3 regions of the Nocardioides jishulii genome follow, and region 3 is predicted to be linked to each of the others. Evidence: predicted binding sites of a transcription regulator. Region 3 holds the regulator's gene; each other region holds the start of a gene.
What was found. Region 3 encodes LexA, which represses DNA repair genes until DNA is damaged. Its sites were predicted from a motif close to TCGAACANNTGTTCGA; they were not measured.

Region 1: the regulator LexA is predicted to act here: its motif matches at 4,998-5,013, upstream of FCL41_RS04495 (HNH endonuclease signature motif containing protein).
Region 2: the regulator LexA is predicted to act here: its motif matches at 5,092-5,107, upstream of ruvC (crossover junction endodeoxyribonuclease RuvC).

The regions. Positions count from the first base shown of each region.
Region 1 covers NZ_CP040748.1:932,322-942,040, forward strand. Annotated here, with positions in the region: gene orn (oligoribonuclease) at 1-89, opposite strand, end outside; gene FCL41_RS04470 (MauE/DoxX family redox-associated membrane protein) at 179-730, shown strand; gene FCL41_RS04475 (DsbA family protein) at 684-1,490, shown strand; gene FCL41_RS04480 (hypothetical protein) at 1,490-1,744, shown strand; gene FCL41_RS04485 (adenosine deaminase) at 1,812-2,876, shown strand; gene FCL41_RS17610 (sugar O-acetyltransferase) at 2,881-3,477, shown strand; gene FCL41_RS04495 (HNH endonuclease signature motif containing protein) at 3,525-4,817, opposite strand; gene FCL41_RS04500 (DUF2231 domain-containing protein) at 5,075-5,641, opposite strand; gene FCL41_RS04505 (YnfA family protein) at 5,722-6,051, opposite strand; SAM riboswitch class IV at 6,146-6,260, shown strand; gene FCL41_RS04510 (aminotransferase class V-fold PLP-dependent enzyme) at 6,290-7,630, shown strand; gene FCL41_RS04515 (dicarboxylate/amino acid:cation symporter) at 7,731-9,158, shown strand; gene FCL41_RS04520 (hypothetical protein) at 9,202-9,719, shown strand, end outside.
Region 2 covers NZ_CP040748.1:1,655,470-1,665,188, reverse strand. Annotated here, with positions in the region: gene FCL41_RS07790 (RelA/SpoT family protein) at 1-1,822, opposite strand, end outside; gene FCL41_RS07785 (adenine phosphoribosyltransferase) at 1,910-2,428, opposite strand; gene yajC (preprotein translocase subunit YajC) at 2,467-2,745, opposite strand; gene ruvB (Holliday junction branch migration DNA helicase RuvB) at 2,798-3,889, opposite strand; gene ruvA (Holliday junction branch migration protein RuvA) at 3,891-4,487, opposite strand; gene ruvC (crossover junction endodeoxyribonuclease RuvC) at 4,484-5,056, opposite strand; gene FCL41_RS07760 (PhoX family protein) at 5,274-7,391, shown strand; gene FCL41_RS07755 (YebC/PmpR family DNA-binding transcriptional regulator) at 7,426-8,190, opposite strand; gene pdxT (pyridoxal 5'-phosphate synthase glutaminase subunit PdxT) at 8,229-8,828, opposite strand; gene FCL41_RS07745 (DUF6891 domain-containing protein) at 8,838-9,404, opposite strand; gene pdxS (pyridoxal 5'-phosphate synthase lyase subunit PdxS) at 9,462-9,719, opposite strand, start outside.
Region 3 covers NZ_CP040748.1:2,937,447-2,947,165, reverse strand. Annotated here, with positions in the region: gene FCL41_RS13975 (dihydrofolate reductase family protein) at 1-67, shown strand, start outside; gene dapF (diaminopimelate epimerase) at 72-881, shown strand; gene hflX (GTPase HflX) at 944-2,476, shown strand; gene secD (protein translocase subunit SecD) at 2,639-4,915, shown strand; gene FCL41_RS13955 (ATP-dependent DNA helicase) at 4,970-6,946, shown strand; gene lexA (transcriptional repressor LexA) at 6,959-7,687, opposite strand; gene FCL41_RS13945 (GNAT family N-acetyltransferase) at 7,809-8,600, opposite strand; gene FCL41_RS17155 (LysM peptidoglycan-binding domain-containing protein) at 8,910-9,251, shown strand; gene FCL41_RS13935 (hypothetical protein) at 9,267-9,602, opposite strand.

The DNA of each region.
Region 1 (9,719 bases), 1.5 Mb from region 3:
GTCACCAGGGCGGCCACCTCGATCAGGGCATCCTTCTCGAGGTCGAGGCCGGTCATCTCGCAGTCGATCCACACCAGTCGGTCGTTCACGCTTGACGACACTACTAGTGGTCACCGACATCCGAGGGGTCATGGGCCCAACGACCGCCGCGTTCCGGGTCGCTGGCTAATCTGTGGACGTGCAGCCTCCACGCCCCCCGCAGGGAGCAGCTCCCTGGATCGGAACCGCCGCCCGTCTGGTGACCGGTGGGGTCTGGCTGGTCGCCGGAGCGATCAAGCTGCCCGACCCCTACGAGAGCATCAGTGCTGTCCGGGCGTACGAAGTGCTGCCCGAGTCGCTCGTACCTGCGGTCGGCTACCTCCTGCCCGTCGTGGAGGTGGCGATCGGCCTGCTCCTGCTGCTGGGCCTGCTGACCCGGGTGAGCGGCCTCGCGTCCGCGATCCTCTTCGCGGTCTTCGTGGCCGGCATCGCGTCGGTGTGGATCCGGGGGATCGATATCGACTGCGGGTGCTTCGGTGGAGGTGGCGCGAAGGAGGGGGCCTCGGCGGAGTATCCGATCGAGATCGCCCGTGACGCCGCCCTGCTGCTCCTCTCTGCCTGGTTGGTGTGGCGCCCGCGTACACGGTGGGCGCTGGACAACATGCTCTTCCGCTCGTCCGAGCGGGAACTGGAAAGGAACGACGATGGCGAAGAATCCGCCGAAGAAGAACACGCCCGGCAGTCGGGCTGACGAGCGGGCCACCACCGCCGCCAAGCGGGAGGCACGTCGCGAGAAGGCCGCACGTCAGGCTGCTGCCCTCAAGAAGGCGCAGCAGGCTCGCCAGCGCAAGGAGCGCCTGCTGGTCGGCGGCATCGTCGGCGCCGTGCTGCTCGTCATCGTCGGCGTCGTCGCGTGGCAGATCTCCCGCAACTCCGGGCCGGTGGCCATCCCCGACAACGCCACGGACAAGTACGGCGTCGCGGTGGGCAAGGCCGACGCCGAGACCCAGGTCGACATCTACGCCGACTTCCTCTGCCCCGCCTGCAAGACCTTCGAGGGCGCGACGGACGAGCCGCTGAGCCAGCTGGCCGAGGCCGGGACGGCGCGGGTCGTCTACAACCCCGTCAGCATCCTCAACGAGTACTCCGACCGGGCCGCCAACGCCTTCGCCGTCGTCCTCGACACCGCCGGTGCCGACGTCGCGCTGGAGTTCCAGCGGGCGCTCTTCGCTGAGCAGCCCGGCGAGGGTGGCGCGATGCCCGATGACGACTGGCTGATCGACCTCGCCGTCGAGTCCGGTGCCAAGGAGTCCGAGATCCGCGACGACATCGAGGACATGAAGTACGAGAAGTGGGTGAAGGAGGCGACGCAGGAGGCTGAGCGTCGCGGACTCCGAGGGACCCCGACGATCTTCATCAACGACACCCAGCTCGAGCCGCAGGAAGCGCTGACGCAGATCCAGCAGCTGGCCCAGGCCTCGGGCGGGTCGGGAGAGGAGGACACGAACTGATGCACGTCGTCACTGTCCAGCGCTGGGTCATGAGCGTGCTGGTGCTCACCACTGCCCTGCACTTCGTGGGCGGTCTGCTGATCCTCGCGGTCACGCTCGACCGCCCGGACGCCTTCTGGGTGCTCACCATCATCTCGATGATCGTCACCGCGTTGTCGATCGTGGGCGCCCGCCTGCTCCACCAGACCTCCGCGCTCACCTGGTGGCTGCTGGTGGCCTTGCTCCCGTTGGCCATCTCGCTCTACTTCCGCTGAGTCGGCTCCAGCCGGTCAGCCCGTCTCGCAGTGGCGAGCGTGGCTGACCGGCTGGCACACTCGCTCGATGACCTTCGCCGAGCCGTCCGGACGACTCCACGACTTCATCGCAGGCCTGCCGAAGGTCGAGCTGCACGTGCACCACGTCGGGTCCGCGTCACCGCGGATCGTGCAGCAGCTGGCGGAGCGCCACCCGGGCACGGTCCCGAGCGACCCCGACCAGCTTCGGGCGTTCTACGAGTTCCGCGACTTCGCCCACTTCATCGAGGTCTACCTCGCCGTGGTGGACCTGCTGAAGGAGCCGGAGGACATCCGGATGCTCACCTACGAGGTCGCCCGTGACCTCGCCCGCCAGAACGTCCGCTACGCCGAGCTGACCTGCACGCCCTACACGTCGGTGCTCCCGCACGAGGCGGGGCGAGGCATGTCGATCGAGGACTACACCGACGCGATCGAGGAGGGGCGGGTCGCGGCCGAGGCCGAGTTCGGTGTCGTGCTGCGATGGATCTACGACATCCCGGGGGAGTCGGGCATACCCGCTGCCGACGAGACGCTGCGCTTCGCGCTGGACTACCCACCGGTTGCCCTGGTGGGCTTCGGCCTGGGTGGTCCTGAGATCGGCGTACCGCGCCCCCAGTTCCAACGGCACTTCGAGGCAGCCAGGGCAGCTGGGCTGCACTCGGTCCCGCACGCCGGGGAGACCACGGGGCCGGAGACCGTGTGGGACGCCATCAGGTTGCTCGGCGCCGAACGGATCGGTCACGGGACCACGGCCGCCCAGGACCCGGTGCTCCTGGAGTACCTCGCCGCCCACCGCATCCCGTTGGAGGTCTGCCCGACGTCCAACGTCGCCACCGGGGCGGTCGAGTCGCTGGCCGCCCACCCGCTCCGCGCGTTCCGCGACGCCGGGGTGCTGCTGTCGATCAACTCCGACGACCCGCCGATGTTCGACACCGACCTCAACCGCGAGTACGCGGTGGCGGCCGAGATGCTGCACCTCGACGAGCGTGGTGTCGCCGACCTGGCGATCGCGGGGGTGGATGCCTCGTTCGCCCCGGACGAGCTGAAGGCGAACCTGCGCGCGGAGATCGACGGCTGGACGACGGCTTGGCTCGCCGGAGAGGCAGACTGACCCCATGGCTCGCCACACCGACTCGACGTCCGAGACCGCTGCACCGCTGATCCCGACGATGCGCGACCGCATGGTCGCCGGACAGCCGTACGTCGTCGACGGCACCGTCCGCGTGGCGCTGGCCCGCGGCCAGGAACGAGCCGACCTCTTCAACGAGACGACGGGCGAGGATCCGGAGACGCGTCGCGCGCTCCTGCGTGACCTGCTGGGCAGCCTCGGTGAGGGCGTCGAGGTGCGTGGTCCGGTCCACGTCGACGTCGGTCGTAACCTCCACCTGGGGGCACGCACGTTCGTCAATGCCAACCTCGTCGCGCTGGACCGTGCCCCGATCCGCGTGGGTGAAGGCGTGCAGATCGGACCCAACGTGCAGCTCCTGACTCCGGTGCACCCGCTCGACCCCGCGAAGCGTCGCGACGGTTGGGAGGGGGCAGAGCCCGTGACCATCGGCGACAACGTCGTGCTCGGCGGCGGCGTCACCGTCTGCCCGGGCGTCACGATCGGTGACGACACCGTGGTGGGGGCGGGATCGGTGGTCGCCAGCGACCTGCCCGCCGGCGTACTGGCCGTGGGCAACCCGGCGAAGGTGATCCGCCAGCTCTGACCTACTACTGCGTGGTCGGGACTCGACATCACTTGGGGCATCGCGGTCTACCTCCGTCGGTGGAACCGTAGGTCGCCGTTGGCCATCCGACTGGTGTCGTAGCCGGGGTCGTGGGCTCGGTGGTGATGGTGGGAGCAAAGAAGCGCGGCGTTGTCGAGATCGGTGGCGCCGCCCTGCGACCAGGGGACGAGGTGGTGGGCTTCGGACCAGGTGCCGGGGATGTCGCAGCCTTCGGCGCGGCAGGTCTGGTCGCGCAGGGCGAGTGCGCGGCGTTGGGCCTTGCTGAAGAGTCGTGAGGCCCGCCCGAGGTCGAGCACTTCGGAGTCGGTGCCCAGGACGGCGGGGATGATCTTGGCGTTGCAGGCGAGGCGTCGGGCTTGGGCGGCGGTGAGGGTGTCGAACCCGTCGCCGGGGACTCCGTTGTCCAGGGTCGCGGTGCCGATGCCGTCGCGCAGGGCGTCCAGGGTGATCGTGACGGTCACGTTGGTGGCGTCGCCGCCGTGGATGGGCAGGCGCTTCGGGTCGAGGGCCTCGAGGAGCTGGGCGAAGGCTTCGGCCATGCGGCGTGGGTGGGACACCTGCACGCCGAAGCCGGTCTGCTCGTCGGCGTCGCGGTCGTTGCCGGTGTCGTCCTGAGCGGCGTTGCTTCGGACCGCGCCATCGGCCAGCCGTGGGTTGGTGAAGGCGTGGAGGTAGGTCGCCAACCTCGCGGCGGTGGCGTCGGGCACGATCGCGCTGATCCGACTTGTCCCGTCGCCCAGCGCACGGATGCGGAGTCGCTGACGCTCCTGGGCATGCTTCTCGGCCTCAGCCAGCCGGCGGGCTTCTTCGTCCTCGAACCGGTCGGGGTCGACGACTTCGAGGATCCGGCGGCCAAGCCTCGCGAGGTCCGTGGGGTCGTGATCAGCGGCGAGCTCCACCAGCCTCACCTCGGCTGCCTCGATCACGTCGGCTCCCACGCGGGACGGCAGCTCATCCACCGCCGCTGCGATGACGCGCGCCTGGGCGATCGACACCTGCCCCTCACGGACCGCCCGCGCCAGGGTGAGCCGCTGCCGGTCCAACGCCGTCGCCAAGCGCAGATCTGCGGCGGCGTCGCCGCGGCGTACGTGCCCGTGGTGGGCCAGCCAGGTCGCGATCGAGCGGAACCCTTCGCCCTCGGCGACGTCACCGGCCGCAGCCATGACCCGCAGCCGCAGCTCGGCCACGCGCGACTCCGCGTCCGCCAGGGCGAGGAGTGCATCCGCCTTCTCGTCGGTCCGCATGAAGGTCGGGTTCACGTCGGCCACCGACTTCAGCGACGAGCTGATCGACGCAGCCACAACGTTCACCGGATGCACGACCCCACCTCCCCACGACCACGACTCGGCACGCCACGTCTGTGGCGTCTGCTGGTCGTTGCTCCTGGAGGCCCGGACCTGCCGGACGATCACGTCACCCTCGCAACTGGACCCACCGTCTCCGGATGCCACCGCGAGGCGGTGACCCGGTGCCCTGAGCGAGAACCTGCGACGACTCTATCGAACGCACGTTCGAATCGACAATGCCCCATCCTGAGGATGTTCGGTGTGCTGCGGGGTGGTGATGGAACCACCCCTCAATCCGTCTCCGCCTCCGCGAACGCGGGGTGACGGCTCCCGACCTCACGCGCGATCGCCAGGTGGCCGCCCAGGTAGGCGCTGGCGCCCAGAACGGTTGCTCCGCCCAGGGCGAGCGCGGCTCCGGCCCGGTGGTGACCGCGTCGCCGGGCGACCCAGGAGCCGGCGTAGGCGCCGAACGTGACCACGATGCTCCCGGCATGCACCAGGCCTACGCGCTTCTCGCGTTCCCCGGACGTCGACCACTCGGCCCAGCCGGCCCAAGCTGTGGGGGCGATGGTCAGCAGTCCTACGCCGACAAGTCGCTGCGCCGCGGGGGATGACTCACGCCCGCCGAAGAGGTCGAGCACGGTCGCCGATGTCCAGGAGCCGATGACGGCGTCGGTGAGCAATGGGTGGAGGGCGTGCCCCAGCCACTCGCCGCGCAGGAACGAGCCGCGTGCGCCCGTGGCGAACAGGAAGCGCACCTTGGGCTCCATCGCGTGGACCGCGCCGTCGAGGCTCGTGGCCTCCTCGAGCTGCCGGGTCCAGCGCACGAGGGCTGGAGCCTTGTCGACCGCACTCATGGTGCCTCCCGTGTCCGGCGCGAACGGTGGACCGGCCGCGATCCCACCACCGTGCCCGGCGGGGCGGCGCGGGTCAAGGGTCAGGCCGTGCGTGGGGCGTACATGATGACGGCGACGCCGACCAGGCAGATCAGGGCGCCCGCGACGTCGAACCGGTCCGGCTTGAAGCCGTCGACCGCCATGCCCCAGAGCAGCGACCCGGCCACGAAGACGCCGCCGTACGCCGCCAGGATGCGCCCGAAGTTTGCGTCGGGCTGGAGTGTGGCGACGAAGCCGTAGATGCCGAGCGCGATGATGCCGGCACCGATCCACAGCCAGCCGCGGTGCTCGCGCACGCCCTGCCAGACCAGCCAGGCGCCGCCGATCTCGGCGACCGCGGCGAGGGCGAAGAGCGTCGTTGATCGCAGCATGTCCACGCGGCCATTGTGCGCGAGCTCGGCCGCCGAGGTGGGACGTGCCCGGGTTAACTTGACAAAGTGTAGTGACTAGGTGTTGATTACTCCCTGTCACGAGAACTGATGCGAAGCCCCGGCTGGTCAGTCGGCAACCCTCCACTGCGGCGGGGTGCCCCGGGTGATGACACGGTCCCTCCGCAACCGCGGACGGGCAAGCGCAGACCCTGCGGGGTCCCCGGACCTGGGAGAGAGCATGTCCCTTCACGCCACACTGGACGAGCGCCCGCTGCCTGCGGTCGCGTCGCTCCCGCCGCTCGCCGAGCTTGTCGGCTCCGACCTCGTGAGCCCGTTGGTCACCGGTGGTGCGGTGCGCTACGTCAACCTCGACCTGGCGGCCAGCGCCCCCGCGCTCCGCGCCGTGGTCGACCGGGTGACGGAGTTCCTTCCCTACTGCTCCAGCGTGCACCGGGGCTCGGGCTATGCGTCCATGGTCAGCACGTCGGCCTACGAGACGTCGCGGCGCGTGATCGCTGCCTTCGTGGGCGCCCGGCCCGACGACGTGGTCCAGGTCGTACGCAACACGACGGACGCGTTCAACCTGCTGGCCGCCGTCGTGCCCGGTGAGGTCGTCCACCTCGACCTTGAGCACCATGCCAACCTGCTGCCCTGGCAGGCGAGGGGGGCGCGCGGCGTCGAGGCGCGCGAGACGCTCGAGGAGACGTTGTCCGCCCTCGAGCTCGAGCTGCTCGCGGCCCCCGCGGCGCTGCTGGCGGTCACCGGCGCCTCGAACGTCACGGGTGAGCTCCTGCCGGTGCAACGCCTCGCCGCCCTCGCGCACCGTCACGGGGCGCGGATCGCCGTCGACGCGGCGCAGTGGGCCCCCCATCGTCGGATCGACGTGGCCGGCCTGGGCGTCGACTACCTGGCCCTCTCTGGCCACAAGCTGTACGCCCCCTACGGGGCCGGAGTCCTGGTGGGTCGACGGGACTGGTTGGACGCGGCCGCGCCCCACCTGCTCGGCGGGGGCGCGGTGCGTGAGGTGTCGCTGGGGGGTGTCACCTGGGCTGCTGCGCCTGCGCGCCACGAGGCCGGCACGCCCAACGTCGTCGGCGCGGTGGCCCTCGCCGCCGCCTGCGAGGTGATCGGGAGCCTGCCCGACGGCGCGCTCGAGCGCCACGAGGGTCTCCTGCGCGAGCGGCTCGTCGCCGGGCTCGACGCTGTCGCCGGGGTGCGGCGCCTGGAGCTGTGGCCCGGTGAGGCGGAGGCCATCGGCGTCGTCACGTTCGGCGTCGACGGTCACTCCGCCGAGGCCGTGGCGCACTACCTCTCCGCCGAGTGGGGGATCGGGGTCCGCGACGGACGCTTCTGCGCGCACCCGTTGCTGCAACGTCTCAACGGTGGTCGCACCGCCGTCCGGGCCAGCCTCGGCCTGGGCTCGTCGAGCGAGGACGTGGACCGGCTCGTGGAGGCCCTGCGCCACCTCGTCGACCACGGGCCGACTGCGGCGTACGGCAGTGACCACCTTCCTGACCCGGACCCGCGACCGTTGCCGGCGTGGGCGCGCTGGTCGGGGCCACCTCGCGCCTGCAGCTGACGCCCGGCACTGCGGCTGACGCCTCGGCGCTCCGGACCGGTCGTCCGGTGCGCCCTCAAAGAACAGTTCTTCAATCGAATTAATAGACAGGAACAGTCCAGTGGAGTGGCAGAATCTCGCGACGCTCGCCGTGGTGGCAGTCGTCTTCCTCGGAATCCGCCTGCTGCGCCGGCGCGGGGTCAACTTCAGTCTCCTCACGCTGCTCGCCCTGGTGGCGGGCATCCCGATCGGCCTCGTCGCCGGGCAGCACGCCGACTGGGTCGAGCCGATCGGACGCATCTACGTCAACGTGCTGCTCGCCTCGGTCGCGCCGCTCGTCGTGGTCGCGATCGTCTCCAGCATCACGGCGCTGGGTGACGTCGCCAAGCTCCGCACCATCGGCCTGCGGTCGGTGGCCTGGTTGCTGCTCAGCAACGCCATCGGCGTCGCCCTGGCGCTGGGCCTCGGCCTGGCTGTCGGCACCGGCCTCGGCGTCGACGAGGAGCTCGGGGGAGAGGAGCTCTCGGTCCTGGAGAACTCCGTGCAGGACTTCGGCGAGGTCGTGGTCAACTTCTTCCCCGTCAACATCGTGGGCGACCTGGCGGGCAACAAGATCATCCCGATCATCCTGGTCTCGGTGGTGCTCTCGGTCGCCTACCTCTCGCTGGCCGAGCGCGACTCCCGCTCGGTCCGCCCCTTCCGGGACGGCGTCGAAGCCCTCAAGCTCGTCATCTTCAAGGCCGTGGGCATGGTCATCGGCCTCACGCCCTACGCGATCGTGGCGCTCACCGTGACCGTGGTGTCCACCACCGCCGACCTCCAGGACAAGTTCTGGTCGCTCATCGGACTGCTCGCCCTGACCTGGGGCACCTGCTTCGCCCACATGTGGCTGGTCAACGGTGTCCTCCTGCGCGTCTTCGCGGACGTCTCACCGCTTGCCTTCTTCCGCAAGGTCCTGCCGGCACAGCTGACCGCCTTCTCGACGCAGAGCAGCGTCGGCACGCTGCCGGTGACGACCGACGTCCTCACCCGTCGGGTCGGCGTCCACCCGGAGGTCGCCCACTTCACTGCACCGCTGGGCACCACGATCGGGATGCCCGGATGCGCCGGGATCTGGCCCCTGCTGATCGCCGTGTGGGGGATCAACGCCTACGGGATCCCCTACACGACCCAGGACTACCTGGTGCTGGCGCTCCTGGGGGTCGTGGTCTCGGTCGGGACCGCCGGAGTTCCGGGTGCGGCCACGGTCGCGGCCGTGACCGTCTTCGCTGCCGCCGGCCTGCCGCTGGAGTTCGTGGCCGTGACCCTGCCGATCAGCACGATCGCCGACATGGCGCGTACCGCCACCAACGTCACCGCAGCCGCGGTGAGCGCCACGGTCGTGGCCCGTCAGACCGGCCTCCTCGACGACGAGATCTTCGAGGGTCGGGCGGAGTTCGACCCGGCGGCCCACGCCAGCGCCACCGTCGAGGACGGCGCCGGTGACACCGCGTACGACGTCGCCGTCAGCACGCCGGAAGCGGGGCGCCACCGCGTCCCGGCGACCTGAGTCTCCCCGCATCGCCGCATCCACTCCTCACGGAAGGCCAACCATGAAGAAGATCCTCACCACCTCACTGACGTCGCTGGGCGTACTGGCGGGCAGCGTGCTCCTCGCCCCCATCGCGCACGCGATCACCAACCCCGCCTCGAACCCCCACCCGATCGTCGTCAAGGGCGACGACGGACGGACGTACGAGGACGGGCGTGACACCCTCCCCGGCTACGACGACGAGGAGTGCTCCTACATCCCCGGGGCCTGGTTCGACTTCGACAACAACCGCGTCAACTACGCCGACGGACAGTCGATCCCGTGGACCGAGTGGGAGCGCATCCCCGGCTACAAGCAGTGGCAGGCGAAGCAGAAGGAGAAGAAGGAGGAGACCCCGGCGCCGAGCGGCGGCTCCTCCTCGGGCTCGACCGGCAAGACCGGTGGCTCCTCCTCGGGCAAGAGCGGCGGGTCCTCCCAGGGCAAGTCCGGCTCCTCGGGGTCCAGCCCGTCCGGCACCTCGGGCACCGGCTCCGCAGGTCAGCCCAGCGGTGGGACCGGCAGCTCCGACGCCGCCACCGG
Region 2 (9,719 bases), 1.3 Mb from region 3:
AGACGTCGCTGCTCCCCTGGACCACGACCCCGCTGTCGCTGGGCGCCGGCTGCTTGGGACGGTTGCGGCGACCCGTGATGGTGACGGCCTCGGCCACGTCCTCCGCCACGCCCTCGGTGCCACCGTGGAGCTGCAGGACTCGCTGCACGACGGCCTGGGCGGAGAGGTTGTGCTCTCCCACTGCTGCGTACAGCGCCGTCACGTCGGCCAGCTTGAAGTGCTCGGCCACCTGGGTGAGCGCGTCGTGCGAGAGCAGGCGCTTGAGCGGCAGGCCCTCCTTGCGCATCATCTTGGCAATCTCGTCCTTGCCGCGCTCGATCGCCTCCTCGCGCCGCTCCTTGGTGAACCACTGGCGGATCTTGGAGCGGGCACGCTGGGACTTCACGAAGTTGAGCCAGTCGCGCGAGGGCCCGGCCGTGGCGGCCTTGGAGGTGAAGACCTCCACCACGTCACCGTTGTCCAGGGTGGACTCCAACGGCACCAGGCGCCCGTTCACCCGGGCACCGATGGTGTGGTGCCCGACGTCGGTGTGCACCGCGTACGCGAAGTCGATCGGGGTGGCCCCCGTCGGTAGGGCGATCACGTCACCGCGTGGGGTGAAGACGTAGACCTCGGCGCGGTTGATCTCGAAGCGCAGGGAGTCGAGGAACTCCCCCGGGTCCTCGACGTCGCTCTGCCAGTCCATGAGCTGGCGCAGCCAGGCCATGTCGTCCTTGTCGGCCTGGCGGTCGGTGTCGACGCCGCTGCGCGAGTCCTCCTTGTACTTCCAGTGCGCTGCCACGCCGTACTCGGCGCGACGGTGCATCGCGAAGGTGCGGATCTGGATCTCCACCGGCTTGCCGGTCGGACCGATCACCGTCGTGTGCAGCGACTGGTACATGTTGAACTTGGGCATCGCGACGTAGTCCTTGAAGCGCCCCAGGACCGGGTTCCAGCGCGCGTGCAGGACGCCCATCACGGCGTAGCAGTCGCGGTCGTCCTCGACCAGGACTCGGATCCCGACCAGGTCGTAGATCTCGGAGAAGTCGCGACCTCCGACGATCATCTTCTGGTAGATCGAGTAGTAGTGCTTCGGTCGGCCCGTGACCTTCGCCTTGATCTTCGCGTCACGCAGGTCCTGCTCGACCTGCGCGATGACCTGGGCCAGGAACTGGTCGCGCTGGGGAGCGCGCTCCGCGACGAGCCGCACGATCTCGTCGTAGATCTTGGGGTGCAGGGTCGCAAAGGCGAGGTCCTCCAGCTCCCACTTGAGCGTGTTCATGCCCAGGCGGTGGGCGAGCGGCGCGTAGATGTCGAGCGTCTCGCGCGCCGTACGCTCCTGGCTCGCCTGGGGCACGTAGCGCAGCGTGCGCATGTTGTGGAGCCGGTCGGCGAGCTTGATGACCAGGACGCGGATGTCCTTGGACATCGCCACGATCATCTTGCGGATCGTCTCGGACTGCGCGGCGGCGCCGTACTGCACCTTGTCGAGCTTGGTCACGCCGTCGACGAGCGCCGCGACCTCCGCACCGAACTCGGCGGTGAGCTCCTCGAGCGTGTAGGGCGTGTCCTCGACCGTGTCGTGGAGCAGTGCCGCGACGAGCACCGGCTCGGTCATCCCGATCTCGGCGAGGATCGTGGTGACGGCCAGGGGGTGGGTGATGTAGGGGTCGCCGCTCTTGCGCTTCTGCGGAGCGTGCAGGCGCTCAGCGGTGCGGTACGCCCGCTCCAGGAGTGCGAGGTCGGCCTTCGGGTGGTTGGTCCGCACGGCGCGGAACAGCGGCTCCAGCACCGGGTTGCCCGACTGGCTCCGGTTGCCGATGCGGGCCAACCGCGTGCGCATCGAACGAGCAGTCGTCCCGGTGTCGGCAGGGCGGGCCCGTTCCACTGCTGCGCGGTTGTCCTCGACCATTGCGACAGTCTAGTCGGGTCAGATCACGGCGAGTGAGGTACAGGGCACGTCACCGAGGGAGTCACGCCCCGACAGGGAGCCCAGCTCCATCAGCACGGCAGCCCCCACGACGACTCCACCGGCCGCCTCGACCAGGCGGCACGTCGCGGCCATGGTCCCGCCGGTGGCGAGCACGTCGTCGACCAGCAGGACCCGGTCGCCCGGTGACACGGCATCGGCGTGCATCTCCAGCGTGGCCTCGCCGTACTCCAGCGAGTACGCCTGGGCCAGGAGGGCGCGCGGCAGCTTTCCGGCCTTGCGCACCGGCACGAACCCCGTCTCGAGGTTGAGCGCAACGGGGGCTCCCAGGATGAAGCCGCGTGCCTCCATGCCCAGGACCTTGTCCACGACGACCTCGCCGGAGGCGTCACGGCCGGCGTCGGCGAGGGCGAGGATCGAGGCGTGGAACCCGTCGTGGTCCGCCAGCAAGGGGGTGATGTCCTTGAAGACGACACCGGGCTCGGGATAGTCGTGGACGTCCTTCACCAGGCGGTGCATCGCCTCGCGGGCCACCGTGAGGTTGTCCTCCACGGCAGTCACAGCTCCTCGTGGGTCTCGGGCGCCGGCTCCGGGGCCTCGACGGCGGCGATGGCGCCACGGGCCACCTCGATCTCGACGCCGTCGGCGACCCGGACGCGGGCACGGTCGTCAGCCAGCTCGGTGATCTCGGCGAAGATGCCCGAGGTCAGCACGACCTTGTCGCCCACCTTCAGGCCGGCCTGGAGCCGCTGCACCTGCTTCTGGCGCTTCGAGGCAGGACGGACGATCAGCAGCCAGAACACCAGGGCGATGGCAACAAGGGGCAGGTACTCCACGAAGAATCCTCAGAACGGCGACGACGACAACTCCGTGAGTCTACCGGGGCAGTCATTCATCGAAGAGAGCCTGCTGTGCCCCGAACGACTCCACCGGTGGGGTGAGCCCGAGGTGCTGCCAGGCAGCGGGCATCGCGACGCGGCCGCGCGGGGTACGAGCGAGCATCCCGTTGCGCACCAGGAAGGGCTCGGCGACCTCCTCCACGGTCTCGCGCTCCTCCCCCACGGCCACGGCCAGGGTCGACACCCCGACCGGTCCCCCGCCGAAGCGACGGCAGAGGACGTCCAGCACGGCGAGGTCGAGACGGTCGAGGCCGAGCTCGTCGACCTCGTACAGCTCGAGCGCCGCACGGGCCACCTTGCGGTCGAGGACGCCGTCGGCGCGCACCTGCGCGTAGTCGCGTACGCGGCGCAGGAGCCGGTTGGCGATCCGTGGCGTGCCGCGCGAGCGTGACGCGATCTCGGCGGCGCCCTCGGAGGTGAGCTCCACCCCGAGCAGGCCTGCCGACCGGCGCACGATCAGGTCGAGCTCACCGGGCTCGTAGTACTCGAGGTGGGCCGTGAAGCCGAAGCGGTCGCGCAGCGGCCCGGGCAGGAGGCCTGCCCGCGTCGTGGCTCCGACCAGCGTGAAGGGCGGGATGTCGAGCGGAATGGCCGTGGCGCCCGGGCCCTTGCCGATGACGACGTCGACCCGGAAGTCCTCCATCGCCATGTAGAGCATCTCCTCGGCGGGTCGCGACATCCGGTGGATCTCGTCGACGAAGAGCACGTCGCCCTCGTTGACACCGCTGAGGATGGCCGCCAGGTCGCCGGCGTGGGTGATCGCGGGACCGCTGGTGAGGCGCAACGGGGTCTGCATCTCGGCAGCCACGATCATCGCCAGCGTGGTCTTGCCCAGGCCGGGCGGGCCGGAGAGGAGCACGTGGTCGGGGGCACGTCCCCGCTGGCGGGCCGCCTCCAGCACGAGGCCGAGCTGGTCGCGCACCCGCACCTGACCGACCACCTCGTCGAGCGTCCGGGGCCGCAGCGCCGCCTCCACGGCGCGGTCGTCGCCGTCCGCCTCGGCCTGCACGAGCGTACGCAGGTACTCCTGCTCGGCGGCCTCGTGCGGGTCGGCGCCCGACCACTCGTCGGAGAAGGCCATGTCAGGCCTTGCCCAGCTTCTGCAGGGCAGCGCGGAGCAGACCACCGACGTCGGTCGGGTCGTTGCCGTCGGCCAGCACCGCGTCGACCGCCTTGTCGGCCTCCTTGACCGACCATCCGAGCCCGACCAGGCCCTGGAGCACCTGCTCACGGCCCGCGTCCGTGGCGGACGGAGCAGGCGACCCGGAAGCGCCCACGGGTGCCCCGATCCGGTCGCGCAGCTCGAGGATGATCCGCTGGGCGCCCTTCTGGCCGATGCCCGGCACCCGGGTCAGTGCCTTCACGTCGTCGTCAGCGATCGCCCGACGGAGCCCGTCGGGCGTCATCACCGCCATCACCGCCTGCGCCAGCTTCGGTCCCACGCCCGACGCGGTCTGGACCATCTCGAAGCAGGCCCGCTCGTCCTCGTCCAGGAACCCGAAGAGCGTCATCGAGTCCTCACGGACCACGAAGCTCGTCGCGAGCTGGGCCTCCTGGCCGTGGCGCAACGAGGCGAGCGTGCCCGGCGAGCAGAGCACCTGCAGACCGATCCCCCCGACCTCGACCACAGCAGAGGTGAGGTTGACACCGGTGACGGTGCCACGGACGTACGAGATCACGGGCGACTCCTCGGGATGCGGCTGGTCGTGACGAGGTGGGTGGCGCGGGTCGTCGGGGAGGCGCTCGGGCGCTGCGCCTCAGCAGCCGCCTGCAACCGGTCCGCGGCCCCGCCGCGCCAGATGTGCGTGATCGCCAGGGCCAGCGCGTCGGCCGCGTCCGCAGGCTTGGGCGGGCTCTCCAGGCGCAGGATCCGCATGACCATCGCCGTCACCTGTGCCTTGTCCGCCCGGCCACTCCCCGAGACCGCGGCCTTGACCTCGCTCGGGGTGTGGAGCGCGACCGGCAGGCCACGTCGGGCCGCGGCGACCAGCGCGATGCCGCTGGCCTGGGCGGTGCCCATGATCGTGCTGGAGTCCGAGCGGGCGAAGATCCGCTCCACGGCGACCGCGTCGGGACGGTACTCGTCGATCCAGGCGTCGATGCCCTTCTCCACGGTGACGAGTCGTTCAGCGACGTGCAGGTGCGCGCTCGTCCGGATGACGCCGACGTCGACCATGGTCAGGGGCCGCCCGATCTCACCGTCGACGACGCCGACACCACAGCGGGTCAGTCCCGGGTCAATTCCCAGCACCCGCATGGCCTGCCTCCTCGTCCTACGTCGGTCCGAACACCTGTTCGCATGAGCACGCTATCCCGTCGGCCGGTCCGGGCGGGGCACGACACGCGCCTCGCACTGTTCGCCCCCCGTTCACCCCGGTCGCACCCTGTCTTCGGCTCGCCACCTGAGTCTCGGGTCTACCGCCGGCGCATCTCGGCGCCCCCTCACCCAGCCCCACGGAGGACTCATGACCAGCCCACACCCCTTGTCCTGCTCGACCGGGCCCACGGCCCGTCCCGCTCCCTCCCCCGCGTCGCCGACTGCCCTGCTGGGGCTGCCGAGCCGCGGGCCGCACGGCTCCCGCAGTGCGATGACCTGCGCCTTCCGGTGTGGCAACGCCTGTGACCAGCCGATCCCCAACGTGTCAGGCAACGAGGAGTTCCACACCGTCGCCGAGCGGGCGATGGCGCGGCGTCAGGTCCTGCGCGGCGGCGTGGCCGCTGCCGCCGTGGGCGTCCTGGCGTTCTCCTCCGCCGCACCCGCTGCGGCGGGTCCGCGCCACCCCCGTCCCCGTCCGGGTCCGGTCGCACGCGCCGGTGCCGGCACGTGGTCCTTCACCCCGGTGCCTCCGAACCGCGCCGACGAGGTCTCCGTGCCCGACGGGTTCACCACCGACCTGCTCATCGCCTGGGGCGACCCTGTCACCCGCGACGCCGCGCGCTTCGACGTCCGGCGTCAGAGCGCCGCGGCGGCGCGCACGCAGTTCGGCTACAACAACGACTACGTCGGGCTCGTGCCGCACCCCCGGCGCAAGGACCGGGCGCTGCTGGTGGTCAACCACGAGTACACCGACGAACCCCTGATGTTCCCCTCAGGCACCCACACCCCCCAGCAGGTCCTGGAGGTCGCGATCGCCAGCCACGGCATGTCCGTCGTCGAGGTGCAGCGCGGGCGTCTCCCGGGCCAGTGGAGCGTCGTACGCCCCCGGTCAGCGCGCCACAACCGCCGTCTGCACGACCGAACGGTCTTCGAGATGACAGGTCCGGCGGCGGGCGACGCACGCCTGCGCACGTCGGGCGACCCCAGCGGTCGCCGAGTCCTGGGCACCTTCAACAACTGCGCCGGCGGGACCACGCCCTGGGGCACGGTGCTCAGCGGCGAGGAGAACTTCAACCAGTACTTCGACGCCAGCGGCGAGCTGGACCCACGCCACGCCGCCTCCTACGCGCGCTACGGCATCACCGGCGCCGGCCGCGGCTGGAGCGCCGTCGACCGACGCTTCGACCTCTCGGTCGAGCCTCACGAGCCCTACCGCTTCGGGTGGGTCGTCGAGGTGGACCCCACCGACCCCACGTCGCGTCCTCGCAAGCACACGATGCTCGGGCGCTTCAAGCACGAGGGAGCCAACGTGACGATTGCCGACAGCGGTCACGTCGTCGCCTACATGGGCGACGACGAGCGTGGGGACTACCTCTACCGCTTCACCTCCCGGTCGACCTACGACCCCCGCCCCTCGGCACGGGCGCGTCGCCACAACCTGACGCTCCTCACCGAGGGCACGCTCTGGGTGGCCCGCCTGGACGGAGACGGCCCCGACGACGGGGTGCACGACGGCACCGGCGAGTGGATCAGGTTGGCCGACGACCGACGTTCCTACGTGCCGGGGATGTCGGTGGCGGAGGTGCTCATCGACACCCGGCTCGCCGCCGACCAGGTCTCCCCCACCCGCATGGACCGCCCCGAGGACGTGGAGGTCAACCCGGTGAACGGACGGGTCTACGCCGCGCTGACCAACAACTCCAACCGCGGTACCAGGAACCCGCCCGACGAGGCGAACCCCGTCTCGTCCTCGTACGTCCGCGCCGCCCTCGGTGCGCCGCTCACTCGCGCCTCCGGCAACCGCAACGGCTACGTGCTGGAGCTCGAGCCGGGACGCGGCGGGCACACCGGCACCACGTTCGCCTGGAACCTGATGCTGGTCTGCGGGGACCCACAGGCGCCCGAGACGTGGTTCGCCGGTTTCCCCAAGCAGCTCGTCAGCCCTATCAGCTGCCCCGACAACGTGGCCTTCGACGCCGTGGGCAACCTGTGGATCTCCACCGACGGCAACGCGTTGGGGTCCAACGACGGGCTCTTCCGGGTGCCGGTCGACGGCTCGCGCCGCGGCCTCGTGGAGCAGTTCCTCACGGTGCCCCTCGGCGCCGAGACCTGCGGCCCCTTCATCGCCCCGGACCAGCAGTCGGTGCTCGTCGCTGTCCAGCACCCGGGAGAGGTCGACGGCGCCACCTTCGAGAGTCCGGCCAGCACGTGGCCCCACACCCACACCTTCCCCCGTCCGGGCGTCGTCGTGGTGCGTCGCGCCTAGGACTCCGAGGCGGTCAGGGGAGGCCGGCGACCCGTCAGTCCTCGAGCTCGGCCATGACCTCGTCGGAGACGTCGACGTTGGAGAAGACGTTCTGCACGTCGTCGAGGTCCTCGATGGCGTCGATCAGCTTGAAGACCTTGGCGGCCGCCTCGGCGTCGACGGGGATGTCCATGCTGGCCACGAACTCCACGTCGGCGGAGTCGTAGTCGATCCCCGCCTCCTGGACGGCCACGCGGACCGCGACCACGTCAGAGGGGTCCGAGACCACCTGGAAGGAGTCACCGTGGTCGTTGACGTCCTCGGCGCCGGCGTCGAGCGTCGCCTCGAGCACGTCGTCCTCGACGATCTCCTTGCCGTCCTGGCTCTTGGGGAGCACGACGACGCCCTTGCGGCCGAAGAGTCGCGAGACCGACCCGGGGTCCGCCATCGTGCCGCCGTTGCGGCTCACCGCGGTGCGGACCTCCATGGCGGCACGGTTCTTGTTGTCCGTGAGGCACTCGACGAGGATGCCGACGCCGCCGGCGCCGTAGACCTCGTACATGATCGTCTCGTAGTTGACGCCGCCACCGTCGAGGCCGCCGCCACGCTTGACGGCCGAGTCGATGTTCTTGTTGGGCACCGACTGCTTCTTGGCCTTCTGGATGGCGTCGAAGAGCGTGGGGTTGCCGGCCGGGTCAGGGCCGCCCATCTTGGCGGCGATCTCGATGTTCTTGATCAGCTTGGCGAACAGCTTGCCGCGCTTGGCATCGATCGCGGCCTTCTTGTGCTTCGTGGTCGCCCACTTGGAGTGGCCTGACATGAGTCCCTCTTCCGTCTCCGTTGGTCTCCGCGCCGCGCTCAGGTCCCGTGCACCAGGTCGAGGAACGACCGGTGGACCCGTGGGTCCCCGCCCACCTCCGGGTGGAACGAGGTGGCCATCAGGGCGCCTTGGCGAACGGCGACGATCCTACCGCTGGCCGCGCCGTCAGGTACTCGCGCCAGCACCTCGACGTCCGCGCCCGCCTCCTCGACCCAGGGCGCGCGGATGAAGACGGCGTGCACAGGGCCCTCGACGCCAGCCATCTCGAGGTCCTGCTCGAAGGAGTCGACCTGACGCCCGAACCCGTTGCGACGCACGGTCACGTCGAGCCCGCCGACGGTCTGCTGGCCCTCCATGGCGTCGACCAGCCGGTCGGCCAGCAGCACCATCCCCGCGCAGGTGCCGAGCACGGGCAGTCCTGACACCACCGCCGTACGCAGCGGCTCGAGCAGCCCGAAGATGCGTGCCAGGTTGACGATCGCAGTCGACTCGCCGCCCGGTAGCACGAGGCCGTCGAGCGCGACGAGCTCGTGCTCGCGGCGTACGCCCACCACGTCGGCGCCGCAGCGAGTGAGCGTCGCGCAGTGCTCGCGGACGTCGCCCTGGAGAGCGAGGACTCCGATCCGGGGCCTGGACATGGGCGCAGCCTAGGCGGCCGTCACCTGCGCAGGGCGACGCTGCCACCAGGTGGCGACCTCCAGGCCGCCCACCACCGGTCGTGACGCAATCCCGTGCCGCTCGAGGCAGCCGGCCACCGCGGCCCCCAGCGGGTCACCCTCGACCTCGACGGGGGCACCGTTGCCGTGCCGGAGACCCACGAGCAGCACTCCGGTGCCGAGGGCGTCGAAGACCGCCTCACGCCCGAACCAGAGAACTCCCCGCAGGGGTGGGGTGCTGGCCTCGACCACCCGGCGCACCTCGGCGAGGTCACCGACGCCCTCGAGCACCGTCACTGAGTGGGAGCGGCACTCGTCGAAAGCGGCCGTCAGTCGGTCGTGGTCGGTCGGGACGCCCCAGGTCCCTGCGTCACGGACCCACTCGCGGTGGGCAGCGAGCAACCATGCCCGCGCCATGATCGCCGGATCAGTGTGCGGCATCTGGAGCCTGACCATCTCGGTGAAGGTCTCCTCCAGCGCCTCGGCGCTGTCGAGCCCTGACCGCACCAGGAGTCGCGCGGTGTCGCGCAGCTCCCGTTCGTCCCGTTCGTCGGCCACGCCTGCTCCGTCCTGGATCGCCTCGATGTCGGCGGCACGATCCTAGGACGGACGCAGTCACCAGCCGCGCTCGGCCAGCCGGTGTCCAACCGGCAGGTCGTCGACGTTGATGCCCACCATCGCCTCACCGAGCCCGCGGGAGATCTTCGCCAGCACGTCGGGGTCGTCGTGGAAGGCGGTGGCCTTCACGATGGCAGCGGCGCGCTCGGCCGGATTGCCCGACTTGAAGATGCCGGAGCCGACGAAGACACCGTCGGCGCCCAGCTGCATCATCATCGCGGCGTCGGCGGGCGTGGCGATGCCACCCGCCGAGAA
Region 3 (9,719 bases):
CAACGGCGACTTCGTCTGCACCCGCTACACGGTCCTCGGCCCGGGCCTCGCCCCCGTGGGAGAATGACCCGGTGAGCTATCCCTTCCTCAAGGGCCACGGCACCGAGAACGACTTCGTGCTGCTGCCTGACCACGACGGCTCGCTCCACGGGGAGCTCCCCGTCGAGCGGGTGCGGGCGCTGTGCGACCGCCGCGCGGGCATCGGCGGCGACGGTGTCCTGCGCGTGGTCCGCACCGAAGCGTTGGGGGAGTCCGGCCCCGAGTGGTTCATGGACTACCGCAACTCCGACGGCTCGGTCTCGGAGATGTGCGGCAACGGGGTGCGGGTCTTCGCGCGTCACCTCCTCGACGAAGGTCTGGTCGCGGCCGACCGGCCCGTCGAGGTCGCCACCCGCGGGGGCGTCAAGGTGGTCACCGTCTCCGGTGACCTGCTGACCGTCGACATGGGCAAGCCGCTGGTGGGCGACCCGTCCACCGTCTCGGTGGGGGAGCGCGCGTGGACCGCGGCCAACGTCGACATGGGCAATCCGCACGCGGTCGCCTTCGTCGACGACCTGTCGGAGGCGGGCTCGTTGCTCGTGGCGCCCGGCCACGACGCCGGCGTCTACCCGCACGGGGTCAACGTCGAGTTCGTCGTACGACGCGGCGAGCACCACGTCGCCATGCGCGTGCACGAGCGTGGTTCGGGCGAGACCCGGAGCTGCGGCACCGGAGCCTGCGCGGTGATGGTCGCGACCGCACTGCTCGACGACGCGGCGCGGGGCACCGCGTACGCCGTCGACGTGCCCGGTGGCACGCTCTCGATCACCTGGACCGAGGACGACCGGATCCTGATGACTGGTCCGGCCGTGCTGGTGGCGCGCGGCGAGACCGACCTCTGAGGCGTCGCGGCCGGCGATAACGGGTCGCGCGCTCAGGCGCGGCGACCTAGGCTGGACGCCATATGACGAACGAGAAGAACTTCACCCTTGCAGACGAGCTCGCCGCCACCCGCGCCTGGGACGACGACAAGGACCTCGACGCGCTCGAGCCCCTGGATGACGTTGACGAGGACGGGTCGGACGACTTCGTCTCCGGGTATGTCGACGAGCCCGACCCGGAGCTGAACGAGGCGACCGCCGGCGAGATGGACCTCGCCGAGCGCTACGCGCTGAAGCGCGCTGCGGGGCTGCGGACCGAGCTCGAGGACATCACCGAGGTCGAGTACCGCCAGCTGCGTCTGGAGCGGGTCGTCCTGGTGGGCGTCTGGACCGAGGGCACCGTGGCGGACGCCGAGAACTCCATGGCCGAGCTCGCCGCACTCGCCGAGACTGCCGGCTCGGAGGTCCTGGAGGCGCTCTACCAGCGCCGCCAGCGCCCGGACCCGGCCACCTACATCGGTCGCGGGAAGGTCGAGGGGCTGGCCGAGATCGTCAAGGCCACCGGCGCTGACACGGTCATCTGCGACGGAGAGCTCGCGCCCAGCCAGCTGAGGAACCTCGAGGACCGGCTCAAGGTGAAGGTCGTCGACCGCACCGCCCTGATCCTCGACATCTTCGCCCAGCACGCGAAGTCGAAGGAGGGCCAGGCCCAGGTTGAGCTGGCCCAGCTGAGCTACATGAAGCAGCGCCTGCGCGGATGGGGTGGCAACCTGTCGCGCCAGGCCGGTGGACGGGTCTCCGGCGGTGAGGGCATCGGTGGCCGCGGCCCCGGTGAGACGAAGATCGAGACCGACCGTCGTCGCATCAACGACCGGATCGCCAAGCTGCGTCGTGAGCTCAAGGGCATGTCGAAGGTCCGCGAGACCAAGCGCTCCAAGCGGCGCGGCAACAAGGTGCCGAGCGTCGCGATCGCCGGTTACACCAACGCCGGCAAGTCCTCGCTGATCAACCGGCTCACCGACGCCGGCCTCCTCGTCGAGGACGCCCTCTTCGCGACGCTGGACCCGACGACGCGGCGTACGACCACCAGCGACGGACGCGTCTACACGATGAGCGACACCGTCGGGTTCGTGCGCCACCTGCCGCACCAGCTGGTCGAGGCCTTCCGCTCGACGCTGGAGGAGGTCGGCGAGGCCGACCTGATCCTGCACGTGGTCGACGGCTCCCACCCCGACCCGGAAGGCCAGCTGGCCGCGGTGCGGGAGGTCTTCGCCGAGATCGAGGCCGACAAGATCCCCGAGATCGTCGTGATCAACAAGGCCGATGCCGCCGACCCGTTGACGCTGGCCCGCCTGCGTCAGCGCGAGCCGCACAGCATGGTGGTCTCCGCCAGGACCGGCGAGGGGATTCCCGAGCTGCTGCAGCTGGTCGAGGAGGAGCTGCCCCACCCCGACATCGAGTTCGAGGCCCTGCTGCCCTACGACCGTGGCGACCTGCTCAACAAGCTGCACCAGCACGGCGAGATCGCCACGCTGGAGCACACCGGGGAGGGCACCCACGTCTCCGGACGCGTCAACGCCGACCTGGCGGGCGAGCTGCAGGAGTACGCAGTCTGAGCGCCGCCGTCCCTCCCGTCCGACACGCTCGGGGCGATCGATGGGCGGGTTCGTGTCGGATGTCGTGACGTTCCATGGGAACCTGATCCGCTGGGGGCTCGTTGGAGTCTCAGTACCGCCCCGGACGGGGGCGGCGCGCAACGCTGAGGAAAGATGACGCGCATGTCTCGTGCTGCTTGGATTCGCTTCGTGCTGGTGCTCGGCCTCCTGGCCGGCTGTGCTGCGCTGGCGCTCAACAAGGAACCCACCCTGGGCCTCGACCTGAAGGGTGGCGTCTCGGTCACCCTCCAGACCTACGACTCGCCCAACGGGACGAAGGCCAACGCGGAGAACACCGACCGCACCAAGGCCGTCCTCGAGCAGCGCGTCAACGCCCTCGGCCTCTCCGAGCCCAACATCGTCCGCTCCGGTGAGAACCGCATCATCGTCGAGCTCCCGGGCGTCAAGGACGCCGACGAGGCGGCCGAGCAGCTGGGCCAGACGGCACAGTTGACCGTCCACCCGGTCGTGGCGGGTTCGATCACCGACAAGGACCAGAAGCCCTCCAAGAAGGGCAACAGGATCGTCGAGAGCGACACCCCGGGTGAGGGCTACCTCGAGATCGGCCCCACCGCCCTGGAGGGTGAGGACATCACCGGCGCCCAGCCCGGTCAGCCGCAGGGCACCGAATGGGTCGTCGACGTCGACTTCAGCCGCGCGGGCTCGAAGAAGTTCAGTGACCTCTCCGCTGCTGCCGCCTGCGCCGAGGGCGACCAGCGCCGCATCGCGATCGTGCTCGACAACAAGGTGATCTCCGCCCCCGAGGTGCAGGTCCCGTGTGGCTCCTCCATCCAGGGCGGCACCCAGATCAGTGGCGGCTTCACCGTCGACGAGGTCAACGAGCTCGCGGCCCTGATCGAGGGTGGTTCGCTGCCCCTCGAGGTCAAGCCGATCGACGTCCGTTTCGCCGGCCCGACCCTGGGCAAGCAGGCCATCGACGACTCCATCTGGGCCGGTGTCGTCGGTATCGCCCTCACCGGGCTCTTCATCGTCGCCGTCTACCGCTTCGTCGGCCTGATGGCCACCCTGGCGCTCGCGTCGTACGCCCTGCTCGCCTACGCGATGCTGATCGCGCTGGGGTCGACGCTGACACTGCCCGGCCTCGCCGGATTCGTGCTCGCGATCGGCATGGCGATCGACGCCAACGTACTCGTCTTCGAGCGCGCCCGGGAGGAGTACGCCGCGTACCCCTCCGCCGGGCTGCGTCGCGCCCTGATGGTCGGCTTCAACAAGGCGTGGAGCGCGATCATCGACTCCAACGTCACCACGCTGCTCGCAGCCGGCCTGCTCTTCTTCCTCGGCTCCGGACCCATCAAGGGCTTCGGTGTCACCCTGACCATCGGTGTCATCGCCTCGATGATCTCCGCGCTGATCATCGCGCGGGTGCTGACCGAGGTCGGTGTCTCCAACAAGTGGATCTCCAAGCACCCCGCGGTCACCGGCATCGGTGACATCGGCCGGGTGCGCAAGTGGCTCGACCGCAAGAACCCCGACCTGATGAAGGGGCGCCGCAACTGGCTGGCCCTGTCCGGTGTCGTCACCGTCATCGCGCTGTCGGGCATCTTCGTCAACGGCCTCAACCTCGGCGTCGAGTTCGCCGGTGGCCGGGTCCTGGAGTACTCCACGCAGAAGACGGTGACCGCCGACGACGCGCGTGAGGCGTTGGCCAACGCCGACGTCAACGACGTGGCCTCGGTCCAGGAGACCGACGGCGGCAAGATCCTCGTCCGCACCGGCACCATCTCCGGTGAGGAGGCGCAGCAGGTGCAGGACGTCATCGCCACGATCGGCGGCACGGCCGACCTCGAGCGCGACGAGAAGATCAGTGCGTCCTTCGGCAAGGAGCTGCGCGACCGGGCGCTGATCGCCTTCGGCGTGGCGTTCCTGGCGCAGCTGCTCTACCTCGCCGTCCGCTTCAAGTGGACCTTCGGTGTCTCCGCCGTGATCGCGATGATGCACGACGTCGCCATCGTGGTCGGCCTCTTCGCGTGGCTCGGCAAGCCCATCGACGGCATCTTCCTGGCCGCGGCCATGACCATCATCGGTCTGTCCGTCAACGACACGGTCGTCGTCTTCGACCGCATCCGCGAACGCTGGCGGGGCTCCAAGCCGACCGACACCTTCGCCGCGCAGGCCAACAAGGCGGCGGTGGAGACGCTCCCGCGCACGGTCAACACCGGTCTGGGCACGATGTTCATCCTGGCGGCCCTGGCGATCATCGGTGGCGACTCGCTGCGCGACTTCTCGATCGCCCTGCTGGTCGGTCTGGTCGTCGGTACCTACAGCTCGGTCTTCGTGGCGACGCCACTGGTCACCTACCTGCAGCAGAAGTGGCCGATGGCGAAGGAGAAGGCCCAGAAGGCCACGATCGAGCGCGACGACTCGGGCGCCGTCGTCTGACCCGACGAGGCGTCGGTGCCGGAGTTGTCGGCCTCGCTGGCTAGAGTTCAGCCGGTGCCAGCAGAGTCGCCCGTCCGTGAGGTCCTTGCCGCCGCCGTCGAGGCGTTGGGGGGCAAGGAGCGCACCGGGCAGGTCGAGATGGCCGAGGCCGTCGCGCGGGCGATGACGGAGCAGCAGCACCTCGTCATCCAGGCCGGCACCGGCACCGGGAAGTCGCTCGGCTACCTCGTGCCGAGCCTGCTCAACCACGACCGCGTCGTGGTGGCGACGGCGACCCTGGCCCTGCAGCACCAGCTCGTCGAGCGCGACATCCCGCGGCTCGTCGAGGCGGTCGGCGACCGGCTCGACACGACGTACGCCGTCCTGAAGGGCCGTTCCAACTACGCCTGCCTGCACCGCATCCGTGAGGGCGTGCCCGACGACCAGGGCGTGCTCGTCGACATCCCCGAGGGGTCGATGGGCGCCGAGGTCCTCGCCCTGCGTGGCTGGGCCGAGAAGGAGTCCGAGGCTGGCGGCACGGGCGAGCGCGACCACGCGCCGCGCCACACCGAGCGGGTGTGGCGCCAGGTCAGCGTCAACCACCGCGAGTGCCTGGGGGCCGCACGCTGCGCCTTCGCCCAGGAGTGCTTCGCGGAGCGGGCCAAGGAGAAGGCCGCCAACTCCCACCTCATCGTCACCAACCACTCGCTCCTGGCCATCGACGCCATCGAGGGCGTGCCGATGATCCCCGACTACGACGTCGTGGTCATCGACGAGGCCCACGAGCTCGTCAGCCGCGTCACCCAGGCCGCCACCGACGAGCTCACCGTCGGAGACGTCGAGCGCGCGGCACGTCGTTCGCAGAAGCACGTCGCCGACAAGGGCGACGCCTCGACGGCGGCCGACGACCTGGCCGATGCCGCGGACGCGCTCGCCGACGCCCTGGCCGCCACCTCGGCAGGCCGGATCGAGACGCCGGGGGAGCAGCTCTCCGACGCGCTGGTGCTCGTGCGCGACGCCGCACGGTCGCTGGTCTCCGCCTTCGGCAAGGACGAGGCGGACGGTGACGCCGGGCGTACGCAGGCCAAGGGGTTGGCGCAGGAGGTCTTCGCGACCGCCGAGCGGATGGCCGCCTTCAAGGAGTCGGACGTGCTCTGGCTCAACGAGGCGCGTGAGCGGATCCCGGCCCGACTGGCCGTCGCTCCGCTCCAGGTCTGGGCGCAGATGCGCGAGCGGCTGCTCACCGAGAAGACCGTCATCTTCGCCTCCGCGACCCTGATGCTGGGGGGCGACTTCAACGCGGTCGCCGGCAGCCTCGGGCTCAAGCCGTCGGAGCGCGTGGACACCGGCGCCGGCGAGTCGGCGGCCGACGACGCGCTCCCGTGGCGGGCCCTCGACGTGGGCTCGCCCTTCGACTACGCGCGCCAGGGGATCCTCTACGTGGCCCGCCACCTCCCTGACCCCGGGCGCGACGGCCTGGGCAAGGCCCAGGTCGACGAGATCGTCGACCTGATCGACGCAGCGCAGGGGCGTACGTTGGGCCTCTTCTCGTCCCGTCGCGCCGCGGAGGCAGCCGCCGAGGCGGTCCGGGAGCGCCTGCCCCACCTGACCACGCTGGCCCAGGGCGACGCTCAGCTGCCCGAGCTGTCACGCCAGTTCGTCGAGGACCCGCACACGAACCTCTTCGGGACCCTGACGTTGTGGCAGGGGCTCGACGTGCCCGGCGACACCTGCCAGCTGGTCCTGATCGACCGGATCCCGTTCCCGCGTCCCGACGACCCGCTGATGTCGGCGCGCTCGCGAGCGGCGGACAAGGCGGGTGGCAACGGCTTCATGCAGGTCTCCGCGACCCACGCAGCGCTGCTGCTGGCCCAGGGGGTGGGTCGCCTGATCCGCACCACGGAGGACAAGGGCGTGGTGGCGATCCTCGACCCACGCCTCGCGACGAAGCGCTACGGCAGCTTCCTCAAGGCCAGCCTGCCGCCGATGTGGTCGACGACGGATCCCGCCGTGGTCCGTCAGGCCCTCGGCCGCATCGCGACCGCGGACTGACGGCCTACGGGGTCAGAGGCTGCGCAGGACCGCGGTGACCTTGCCCAGGATGGTGGCGTGCGTGCCGTCGATGGGCTCGTACGCCGCGTTGTGCGGGAGCAGCCACACGTGGCCGTCCTTGCGCTGGAAGGTCTTCACCGTGGCCTCGCCGTCGATCATCGCGGCGACGATGTCGCCGTTGACCGCGTCGGGCTGCTGACGGATGACGACGTAGTCGCCGTTGCAGATGGCGGCGTCGACCATCGAGTCGCCGGAGACCTCGAGCAGGAAGAGCGTGCCCTCGCCCACCAGCTGCTTGGGCAGCGGGAAGACGTCCTCGACGCGCTCCTCAGCCAGGATCGGACCACCGGCCGCGATGCGACCGACCACGGGCACGTACGTCGCCGCAGGGGCGGCGTCGCCGACGCCGGTGGGGTCGAACTCCGACTCGTCGGCGCTGGAGACGGCGCGGGAGGCCGCCATCGACTCCGGCAGGAAGACCTGGAGGGCGCGCGGCCGGTTGGGGTCACGCTTGAGGAAACCCTTCTCCTCCAGCGTCTTGAGCTGGTGGGCCACGCTGCTGGAGCTGGTGAGGCCGACGGCCGTGCCGATCTCGCGCATGCTCGGCGGGTAGCCCCGGGTCTCCAGTGCCTCCTGGATCGTCGTCAGGACCAGCTGCTGCCGGGTGGTGAGGCCCGTCGCGTCAGGAGGGCCGTCGGGCAGGGACACGACCTTGCCGGTGTCGCCGCTGGACTTGGGCATCTGGATCCTCCTGGGTGTTGCGGACTGGCGTGGGCCTCACGCTAGTCGGATCCAGACACCAGTTCAAACATGTGTTCGAACGGCGTGTCACGCCCCCGTCGACGCTGCCGGGCCGTGGAGGTCAGCGGGTGGGGTCCCAGACCCAGGTCACGCAGGTGAACTGCGTCCGGAAGCCGAGCTCGACGTAGGTCGGGTAGGCGCGGGAGTTCGTGATCATGGTGGCTGTCTGGATCCCGATCGAGGCGGCTCGGTTCATCATGGTGGCGCCCAGGGCGCGGCCGATGCCGCGACCGCGGGCCGCAGGCGTGGTGCTGATGTTGGCGAGCATGACGCTGGCGCCTCGCGTGTGCATGGTGCTCGCGCCAAGGACCTCGCCCGTCCGCAGGCTGCGGGCCACGAAGAAGAGGTTGTCGGAGGGGTCGAGGGTGTCGAGGACGCCCAGGGTGACGTCCTGCTGGGCTGCGGGATGCCCCAGCGCCTGGAGGACGGCGCGGCTGGCCGGCTCGATCCCGTCGGGCCAGGCGACGTCGATGAAGACGTCGTCAGGCGTCTCCGGGTCGATGGGGGCGCCGAGCTTGGTGTGCATCGCCGGGTACTCGCGGGCGAGCAGGCCGGCCTGGGCGAGCCTCGCCTCCAGTGCGGGGGTGGTCGTCGACGGCGTGGTGACCCACTGGAAGGGCAGTCCCCGCCGGAAGAAGGGGGCGAGCAGCCCGGGCGCCCGCGTCGCCACGGAGTCGGGGGCGATCCGCGCGTTGGCCACCACGTTGAGCAGCGTGAGTGGTTCCGACGACCAGTAGACGGTCGCGTCGGGCTCGTCGGCCGTCGACAGGGAGGGGGATCGGGAGATCGCGCTCTGCAGCGCCGCGAAGTCGGCCTCGATCGTGTCTGAGGCCGTGGTGAGGAGGTCTCGCATGCGCCAGACGCTAGGGGTGCGTGGCGACCGGTGCATGCCCGAAAAGGGTGACATGGGAGATGGCCCCTCCTGCGCATGCCGAATCAGGTAGATGCCGGGACCCCTCTGGATCGCATCGAACTTTTGTTCGAACGACGCTTGCTTCGTTCGAACATGTGCTCTAACGTCGAACATGTGCTCGATCGAACGTCTGATCGAATCCGCCGGTGGTGCAGGGGTTCAGTTCTCCAAAACTGTCGGCGGCTCCGCATAGACATTCACTCGAGACGCACGCACCACGCACGACCACCACTTCCCCAGGAGGTCTCCATGACCAGCATCGCCACCCACGCCACCATCCCGGCCTCGCCGCTCGGTCAGGTCCGGTTGACCCGTCGGGGCCGTGTCGTCGTCGTGCTGGCCGCCCTGGTCCTTGCGCTGGTCGTCGGCATCGCTCTCAGCGGTGTCTCCTCGGCGAGCGAGGAGGCCGGCGCCGCTCGCGCCACTGAGGTGGTCGTGGTCAACGAGGGCGACACCCTGTGGGGCATCGCCGCCGAAGTCGCCGAGGACGGCGAGGTCCGCTCGATGATCACCGAGATCCGCGAGCTCAACGACCTCGACTCGTCCGTGGTCACCCTGGGCCAGAAGATCCACGTCCCCGTCGCCGGCTGACGTACGCCGTCCTGCTCAGCGAGCTGCGCGTCGGCCGCCGGTCGGTCGTGGCGGTGCCGGTTCGTCGCCCTCGGAGGGGCGCGTGAGGCCGAGTGCAGCGCCCAGGCGGGCAACCAGCATCAACCCGACGAAGAGGCAGGTCGCCGCTCCGGCGCCGGCGAGGGCTAGCAGGGCCCAGGCGCCGGTGTTGCCGCTGCGGGCGCTCGATCCGAACTCGATGGCGGCGTAGACGAGGTAGCCCCACGCGATGACGCACAGGGTGATGCCGCCGGCGTACCCGAGAGCGGCCTTGTCGGGGGTCCGCGACGCAGGCGCCGAACGCCTCGATCCTGCTCGCTTCCCCTGGGCCACGAGCCCCATTCTGACAGGTGACTGGCTGCTGCGCGGCGGGTTCCGGGGCCGTGACCTGCGCAAACGAGCTTGCTCTGCGAGGGCGCCACAACTCGTCGTCCCACTTCCTCGGTTCCG